2 regions of the Paenibacillus sp. NRS-1782 genome follow, and region 1 is predicted to be linked to the other one. Evidence: riboswitches for the same ligand, from Rfam matches in the RefSeq annotation. Region 1 holds a riboswitch; the other holds the start of a gene.

Region 1 (4,452 bases):
CTCCGTATTCAGCATCTTCTTCTCCAGCCCGTTACTTGAACCGCCGAACGTTTTCAGATTTTGAACAAAGCTGCCTCCTCCCTCTTCGTTATACGATTCGCCATAGGCATGTCCATTGGTCAGGTCAGTGACATCCTCCAGCTGTTTACGTTGTGCCGGGTCCCGCTCCCATCCATCCGGATCGCCGCATTTGGGCGTACCTCCGGTTTGGTTTTTGCATGCCTTGGTTGAATATGTCGGCCAGTAGGCCCAACCCGGCGCAACCGTTTTGAGATGCGGCGCCAATTGCTTACCTTCCGTATTCAGCCATTTGGCGACGGCCAAATTGACCGCTTTTGAGCGGTTAAACAATCCAGGTTCATTATCTACTTCGTAATAATGCAGGTATGAACCATATTTTTTTACATAATCGCGCAATTTCTGCTTAGCCGTCTCCGGCAGGGAGCCGTCTTTTTGCAGCTTGATATCGCCTGTATACAAATACAAAGCTGACGATTGCATATTATACTGCTTCAATGTTTGGTAGTAATCTCCCACGTCTGTGCAGGCCTTGTTTACATTACTGGCACAAGTGACTCTCATGACATTGCCGCTATACGCAATTCCCAGCCATTTGAGAACATATGGTAAATGTTTAACTGCACCCTCATCATAATAAAATTCTTTATTATTGACATTCGTTCCGGTCAATATATATTTACCGTGTATCGGCTCGGTTGCAGGTGAAGCTAACGTCTCCAAGCTCAAGTCATCCCAAGTCCACCACACATTTTTATCTTCAACAGAGGAGCAGTATAGGCAGCGCGCTGTCTTTAGCTTGAGTACGTTAACACCGCTTTGCAATTGCTCTTTGGGGATATATAGCTCGTAATTGCTTTTGAAATTATATGCACTGCCTGTGCCGGCAACCCCGGCAATCTGGATGATACCGGACAGCTGATGATTTGAAAATACAGCCATCTGGGGAACGGCTTTGCCCGCATCCAAAATTCGTACACGGAATATCATCCCGTTGGGAGGAACCTGATCCAGCTTGTACTGGAGGGACAGTTCAGGATTCGTGGACGCATTTAATCCGGAAGGGATATCTCCACTGCTGAGCAATATCGGAGCCGTTGTACTCCCCGCTATGGACATCGCTGACGATGTTCCTTTAGCAGACGACTCGGTAGAGGCCACCGAAATATTGATATTGTCCTTACCGACCACACCTCTAAATTCTACTGAAGAGTCATCCCGCTGACCAAGCTTCCATACCGGACTCGCCGCCGCTACTTTAATCGTCTGAAGTTCTTCACTCTTGGGAGGCGTATGAATAAACCAGGCAATCAGCGCTATAGCTGCGACCCCTAGCAGCCCGGCCAATACCACTATATACTTTTGGGTCAACCATTTTTTCATCATTGTGCTCCACCCTCTCTCTCCTCAAAATTTTTGGCGGGGAAAGAGTATATATCAAGGAAGAAACAAAGCGTTGCCGGGAATTACCGCTTTCGCTTCATGCTGACTTTCCCACATCAGACGTGCCATTGCGTCGCCCTTTTCATCATAATATTCAACCTTCAAATCTGCCATTTTGCCTGCTTGCAAGGAAATGCTGCCCTTGCGTTCTGTCCAGCTTTGTTTGAACCAGCTATCAATAATCAGCTTGCCATCTACCCATACACGAATGCCATCATCGGATATCGTGGTAAACGTATAGGCCTCACTATATTGCGGCTTGATTTTGCCCGTCCAACGGACTGAGAACTGATCAGCCTCCACCTTTGGATCAGGCGTGGCGGCACGCCAGTTATAATCCAGCTTACTGTCTGTGCGAACCAAAACAGCAGTGCCATCCAGATTCATGTCGTTAAAATATTCGCCCCGCAGCCCGTTTGCGTAGACCATATCCGGAACGGAAGGCGGGACTGGTTTACTTACCACTGGCGGAGCTGGAGTCGAGCCATTTTGTCCCGTGTCCGGTACGGTTGGTAGCTCCGTGTCAGGTTTTTTCATCGCAGCCAGCCCTTTTTTCACATCATCCCGCGTCAAGCTTGTCGAATCATTCATATAATCATGAATCTGATCCGTCGTGTTATTTTCGGTCAGCATCTTGCCCCAGGTCATGGAATACACCCATTTAGGCTGAGCCTTCATCACCTCGGGACTGGGCACCTCACCATGTTCCCCAATGGCAATCGGTTTATTTCGTGCCAGTCCGAGCAATCCTTCGTAATGGCTTTGCTTAAAATCATGGTTGTAAATGTCTACAGCCAAAATATCCACTTTGTCATCCCCCGGATATTTCGGGGTATATGGAGCAGTGTACGAATTAGGCGCATTCGGACTCCATACCCACAGCAGATTGTTCAGCTGATGCGTATTTACAAAACGGTCATACATGATATTCCATAGCTGATTGCAATTGTTTTTGTTTCCCCACCAGAACCAGTCGCCGTTCATTTCGTGGTAAGGTCTCCATAATACTGGAACCCCCGCATCACGAAGCTGCTTTAACGATACAGCGACCTTATCCAGATCGGCAATGAGAAGATTATACTGCGCAGTACCCGGCGTCACATATTTATTGAACTCCGCCTGGCTTACTTTCGCCTGCACATTGGCCCAAGTCAGTGGTTTACCCGGCAACGGTTCATGATAAGTCATCGTAACCATGCCGCCAGCTCTACTCCAACGTATCGCGCTATCGACGACATTTTTACGTTGTGCTGCCTCCGTAGCGGCGGACTGGCCGGAGATGGCTCCCATCTCGTAGCCATGTACACCAGCATACGCCTTACTGATTTTTTGGACCTTGTTGCTTAATTCATCCGGACTTTCCAAATAATCATGTTGACCTGTGACCATCTTTTTTCCCGAGATGCTGATCAAATAGTTGTATAGTTCACGGGCCTCAGCAGAAGCGTCCGAATTAACAGGCTGTAGTGTGGCAGCATTCGCCACGGACAGAGATTCACCAAAACCGACGGGCAACAAAGAAAAAAGCATAACAACGGGGAGTACACTGCGTATCCATCGATTCACAGGGGTAAAATAGGGACTCACTCTCGCTCTTCCTTTCGGTAGCCAGGCTGCCATCCTCACGGAAGGCCCTTTAGCTTTGCGTACCTGCCTTTCAACAGGGCTGCGTTTATCGTGGAAGGAGTTTGGATTCCTTCTTACCCTAAGTATCGACTTTTTTTTACCAAAATTTAATAGGTCATGTTCATGAATTTACAGATTTTCGCGTATTTTCGACAGTTCGGGATAAAAACTTCATAAATGAGTCATTTTTCATCCTTCAGGAATGTTGCATGATGCTCATTTATGAAATAAACTGGTGACGGGAAATTTCATCCCAATCCATGCAAAAACGGACAATATCCTCTTCGATCAACTCAGAACCTGTCTGTACCTCGATCAATTCCACATCGGTCACGGCCAAAATGCTATGCTTCGTCCCTTCTGGAATGCGAACCACATCACCCGCCTTCACCTTATGCAGCTTTTCATTCAAAATAATTTCCGCTTCACCGCTAATAATGGTCCAAATTTCACTCCGTTTGAAATGAAGCTGGTAGCTGATATTTTTGCCTTGCAGCACACGGATTCGCTTGGTCAATACCTCGTTGCCCTCGTCATACTTTACATAATCCACTACCCGATAATGCCCCCAACGTCGCTCTTCGTACATTGGACGCTGATTATGAGCCTTGAGCACTTCCTTGATGCGCGGACTTTCCGCCTTATTGGTCACAAGGATGCCATCCGGGCTGACAGCTACGATCAGATCATTCGTTCCAATGATTGCCACGGGGATATCCAGTTCGTTGATAAGGCTTGTATTGACGCAATCCTCCGTTACTACGCCTCTGCCCACTTGCTGATGGGACATTTCTTCCGTTAAGGTGTTCCAGGTACCTAAATCCTTCCAGAATCCATCATACGGAAGAACAACGATGTCCTGCTCCTTCTCGACTACCTCATAGTCAAAGCTGATTTTTTCCAGAGAAGAATATTGCTTTTGCATTTCTTCATAGTTCAGCGGCAAACCTTTGGATGCCAAGATATCGAGCAAGTAACCCAATTGGAATGCAAAAACCCCGCAGTTCCATAGAGCATTGCGTTCCATCAGACGCTCCGCCTGCTCCCGGTCGGGTTTCTCTTGAAAATGGCTCACTTCGCGGTAGCCTGTGCTACCTTGTGTGGCATCATTTTTCGGTATAATGTAACCATATTTCTCAGAAGGATAGGAAGGGACAACTCCGATTAACGCAAGCTTGCCTTCACTCTCCTGAAGAGTATGTTCCAACTGGGCAACTGTAGCAAAGAAAGCATCCTCTACATAGGGATCTACCGGCAATATTGCAACGATTTCATCGGGGGAAACTCCAACAATGGAATATAGATAAGTCGCTGTCAGCGCAATGGCAGGAAACGTATCTCTTCGTTCCGGCTCAACAATGATGC
Region 2 (4,452 bases), on a different contig from region 1:
ATATGATTTGCATATATTTACAGTGCACTAATCAGCACAAAAAGAGTTCATATATCTCCCTCGTGCGTCTACATATTTGTGAACAAAATCACAACATTGGACCCAATCTCATTTTTTTCCATGATAAGCCTAATGAACTATTTCGCTAGAACAAAGACCCATTTTTTTCAAAACAAAAGGATATGCACGTTGGAAGGTGGAATGGGCATAGAATACCTTTAGCATCCTTTCCTGGATTTTATTCCAGAATTGAATTAAATCCATGGCATCTCCGAATTTTTTTCAACATAATTTAACTTTTTCATATGGATGAATGAGTTAAAAATATGGAGGAAACGAGGCTGTTTTCACCATAATAGTACACCTGATTTAGATTGGGAAATAATTCAAAATATTATTCGCTACATGCATTTATATGATGTGATAAAATAAACCGTATTAAGTAGGAAATCATGTGTAAACCACCATTTTGTTTGTTAAACAAACAGTGATTAGCTTGATAAATTTGCTCTTTTGTAAAGGAATTGGACATGACAACAGACCAAAAAAACAACGGGAATGGGACCCCTTGGAGCAGCGATCCAGTCGTCATTGCACGTACTCCCTCCGCTTTTGCCAAGCGATCCCTTTTTTATATACAGGAAATAGGTTATTTCAAAAAAACATCTGCTTATGCCATGGAACGGAAGGAACTCACCTCGTTTCTGCTCGTTTTTACGTTATCAGGACAAGGGGAATTACTGTACCGAGAGAAAAAATACATATTGAAGCCTCATGATATGTTTTTCGTTAATTGTGAGGAATTCGTACAGTACAGCAGTGCTGGTCATGAAGCTTGGGAGTTTATCAGTGTAAATGTGTACGGCAATCTGATCGACAATTTCTACGAACAATTTGCCAAGCACAACAAGCCTGTAATATCACTCAACGATCCAGTCACCATATTGGACAAGCTGCGTTCCCTCTTATGCGTACAATCTGACAGAACTCTCTCTGCTGAACTGTTGACATCCAGACTCATCAGTGAGTTGCTGACTTATATTTTGCAGCACCCCTACGATCATCCGTATGTAAATCAGGATACGATCACCGAGGTACGCAAGGTTCAGCAATATTTGGATCGATCCTACAGTGAACGAATTACGCTGGATTCGCTGGCAGACATGTTTGAGTTAAACAAATTCAATCTCGCTAAAAACTTCAAGAAACAGATTGGATTTTCTCCAATTGATTATCTCATTAATGTCCGCATCACAGCGGCTCAAGGCTGGCTTAAAACCAGTGACGAATCCATTGTGGATATCGCACGGTTTGTAGGGATTCCCAACACTAGCCATTTTATCAACCTGTTCAAGGAACATGTCGGAGAAACCCCACATTCCTTCCGCAAAAAATGGGGGAATCGAACCAAACTATAAACTCATCTATTAGATGACTTTGTCGAAAAACAGAGAAAATCTGAGATTGTGCTTGCCTAATCGGAAGTCCAACTGATAGAATGATAGATATAGACTGTTCAGGATAAATGGCAAACCTGTCGAAAGGCAGGGACGCAAAGCTACAGGGCCTTCTTTTTAAGATGGCAGCCAGCTACCGGTTGGAGAGGCTTTTTGTCGTGTCTTTTTTCCTGAAAAACTTTATACGATAATAGCAAACCTGTCGAAAGGCAGGGACGCAAAGCTATAGGGCCTTCTTTTTAAGATGGCAGCCTAGCCGCCGAAAGGAAGTTTTTCTATGAGGAAAATGTCATCTTTTTTAATTATTTTGGTTTTTTTGTTATCCATCCCCCTACATACGACAGCATTTGCTGCCGAAAGTCAGGCATGGCTGAATCAAAACAACGTAAACCACGGTATTGTTAGTATACGTTATCCTGTCAACTCCAATGTCAAAACCAAGATTGTAATTACCAAGGATGCGGAGAAATACTCTTATTATCTGAATTCGGGCAAGCCTGAAGAAGCATTTGCTCTTCAAATGGGCAATGGCAATTATAACATTCGTTTATTGGAACAGCTAACTGGCAACCAGTATAAAGTGATAGGTGAAGAAACGGTCCAGTTAAATTTGAATGACAGTAAAACCATATACCTCAATTCTATTCAAAATATTGACTGGAGCGATACGAATCAGGCGATTCGGAAAGCCAAGGAATTAACCAAGGGTGCAAAGACAGATGATGAAAAGGTGAAACGTATTTACGAGTATGTCATTAGTCATATTAAATACGATTCCAATCAGCCTTTCAACCTATCAACAGACTACCTTCCACAAATTGATCGTACAATAGTTTCGCAAAAAGACATTTGCTATGGATACGCTTCACTGTTCGCCGCCATGCTTCGAAGTGTGGATGTTCCAACGAAGCTGGTTATGGGTGAATCCTCCTATGTGAAAACTTACCACGCCTGGAATGAAGTCAATATCAACAATCAATGGGTTATCATTGACACTACAGTAGATGCTGCTCTAAAAAGCGGAAAACAGAAGTTTGCAATGGCCAAAGAACCCTCCAAATATACAAAAACAAAACAATATTAATTTTTTTTGTAGAAAGCCCTGATCACTGCGATCAGGGCTTTTTTCTATTATTGTTGAGAAATTGTTGAGATAAGGAAGGTATTGTATATCTAGTCAGTCATTTAAAAACTAAGTTTGTTGAATATACTATTTCCGGGACAAGAAAGAGGGGGGAGCCAAATCCGCCCGGGTACTTTCCATAATATTATGATGAATAGGAGACTTACTTAAGAGTATGAGAACAAAAATAAACGCAACGATCATTGTACTATTGCTTATTTTCCAAAGTTTTTTTAGTGCAGCGTTGGCTTACGCAGACACTTCAACCACGGCTGTACCAGAAAGCGCTATAAGCGATCCTGCGAATACAGTTATGGAAGATGTATACGGTATTCCAAACCCTGAACCGTTAGAGGCACCTCCCAGCATAGCCCCTATGATTCAGGCAGCGACCAACTCAGTTCAAGTAGACAATATTTTAACCAAGCTGATCTTGACGGATGAAACTGGCCGTATCATTGATGCTGTGGATAATCCTGGCGTCCGTGTGGACATTGGCGCGGCAGTCCAGCTAAGCTATGAATGGGAGATTCCGGACAATCAGTATAAAGAAGGTGATACCTTCACCTTTAACTTACCGGAACAATTTGAAATTTACACAGATATCTCGTCTCCGTTGATTTCAACAGATGGAGAGGTTGGTACCTTTACGGTAGATCGCCAAGGGAAAGTCATTATGACCTTTAACGATTACGTAGAGAATCATTCCAACGTAAGCGGAAAACTGCAAGTAAAAACCGAGTTCAGTAAGGAAGTTGCAAAAGGCAGTACAGAAGTCATTATTTCGACTCCAATTAAGATCGGGGTACAAACATCCATCGTCAACATCAAACCCGTGTCCGGTCCCCCAATAAGTAAACAAGGAAAGGCTAACGGCAAAAACAAGATTGACTGGGCCATTAATGTGAATACACAATTGGACACCGTAAAGAATGCGATCGTAACTGACCCGACTCCTCAAGGGCTGGAGCTGTTGCGAGACTCCTTCCAACTGTATAATCTGCAAGTCAATATTGACGGCTCGACGGTAGTTAAGGACCCAATCAGTGGGGACAAGTATACGCTCGAACCAGATCAGGCCGGTACGGGCTTTGTTATTCGTTTTAAAGACGAGAGCATCAGCCCAGCCTATCAGATTCAGTATTCTACAGATATTACAAGTGACGAGACCCGATTCTCCAACACAGCTACTTTTTCGGGAGACTCTATGAATGGTGTCTCTGCTACCGCTACCGTACAGGTTGATCGCGGAGAATTCTTGTCCAAGAAGGTGGAAAGCTACGACCCTGTTACACAAACGGTATCTTGGGTGATCAAGTACAACTTCAGCGAAAAGAAAATACCTGCCGACAAAGCCTTGTTAAGTGATCGGTTCAACAACAGTCAGGTATGGCTTCCCGCTTCACTTGAAATATACAAAGACGATACTCAAGAGGTACTTCCATCCTCAGAATATACCGTCTCTCCGGTTACGAATGATCTGGACAGCAACGGCTTTGATCTCCAATTCAACTCCGATGTGGATACAGCCTATACCATTCGTTATCAAACGAAAGCCAAAGAACGTGTATATCAAGATGATAAGGTAACGAACCGTGTGACTTCAGGTGGAGTCTCTAAGGATGCCACAGCAACTCTTAAAAGTGGAATTATTATTAAAGAATCCAAGGAGCCGAACTATAACGCAAAATTCATACCTTGGGTTATTACCATCAATGAAGATCAATATATTATGAACGATATCGTCATCAAGGATGTATTTCCCAACGACGGCTTGGCCTTGTTGCCGAATACTTTGAAAATCCAATCCGCTGACGGAAAAACGGAGCTTCAAGCTCCCGCAGATTATGAGCTTATTCCGTTATCACCGGA

The links. A riboswitch is a leader RNA that binds a small molecule or an ion and turns the genes downstream of it on or off. The one in region 1 is predicted to bind cyclic di-GMP.
Region 2: another riboswitch for cyclic di-GMP. It lies ahead of ACIFQM_RS16280 (transglutaminase domain-containing protein); the one in region 1 lies ahead of ACIFQM_RS09405 (glycosyl hydrolase).

What each region holds. Positions count from the first base shown of each region.
Region 1 covers NZ_JBITPH010000021.1:79,165-83,616, reverse strand. The annotation lists gene ACIFQM_RS09410 (hypothetical protein) at 1-1,404, opposite strand, end outside; gene ACIFQM_RS09405 (glycosyl hydrolase) at 1,456-3,081, opposite strand; cyclic di-GMP riboswitch class I at 3,062-3,142, opposite strand; gene ACIFQM_RS09400 (sugar phosphate nucleotidyltransferase) at 3,308-4,452, opposite strand, start outside.
Region 2 covers NZ_JBITPH010000041.1:27,928-32,379, reverse strand. The annotation lists gene ACIFQM_RS16285 (AraC family transcriptional regulator) at 531-1,418, shown strand; cyclic di-GMP riboswitch class I at 1,518-1,598, shown strand; cyclic di-GMP riboswitch class I at 1,640-1,721, shown strand; gene ACIFQM_RS16280 (transglutaminase domain-containing protein) at 1,735-2,541, shown strand; gene ACIFQM_RS16275 (collagen binding domain-containing protein) at 2,756-4,452, shown strand, end outside.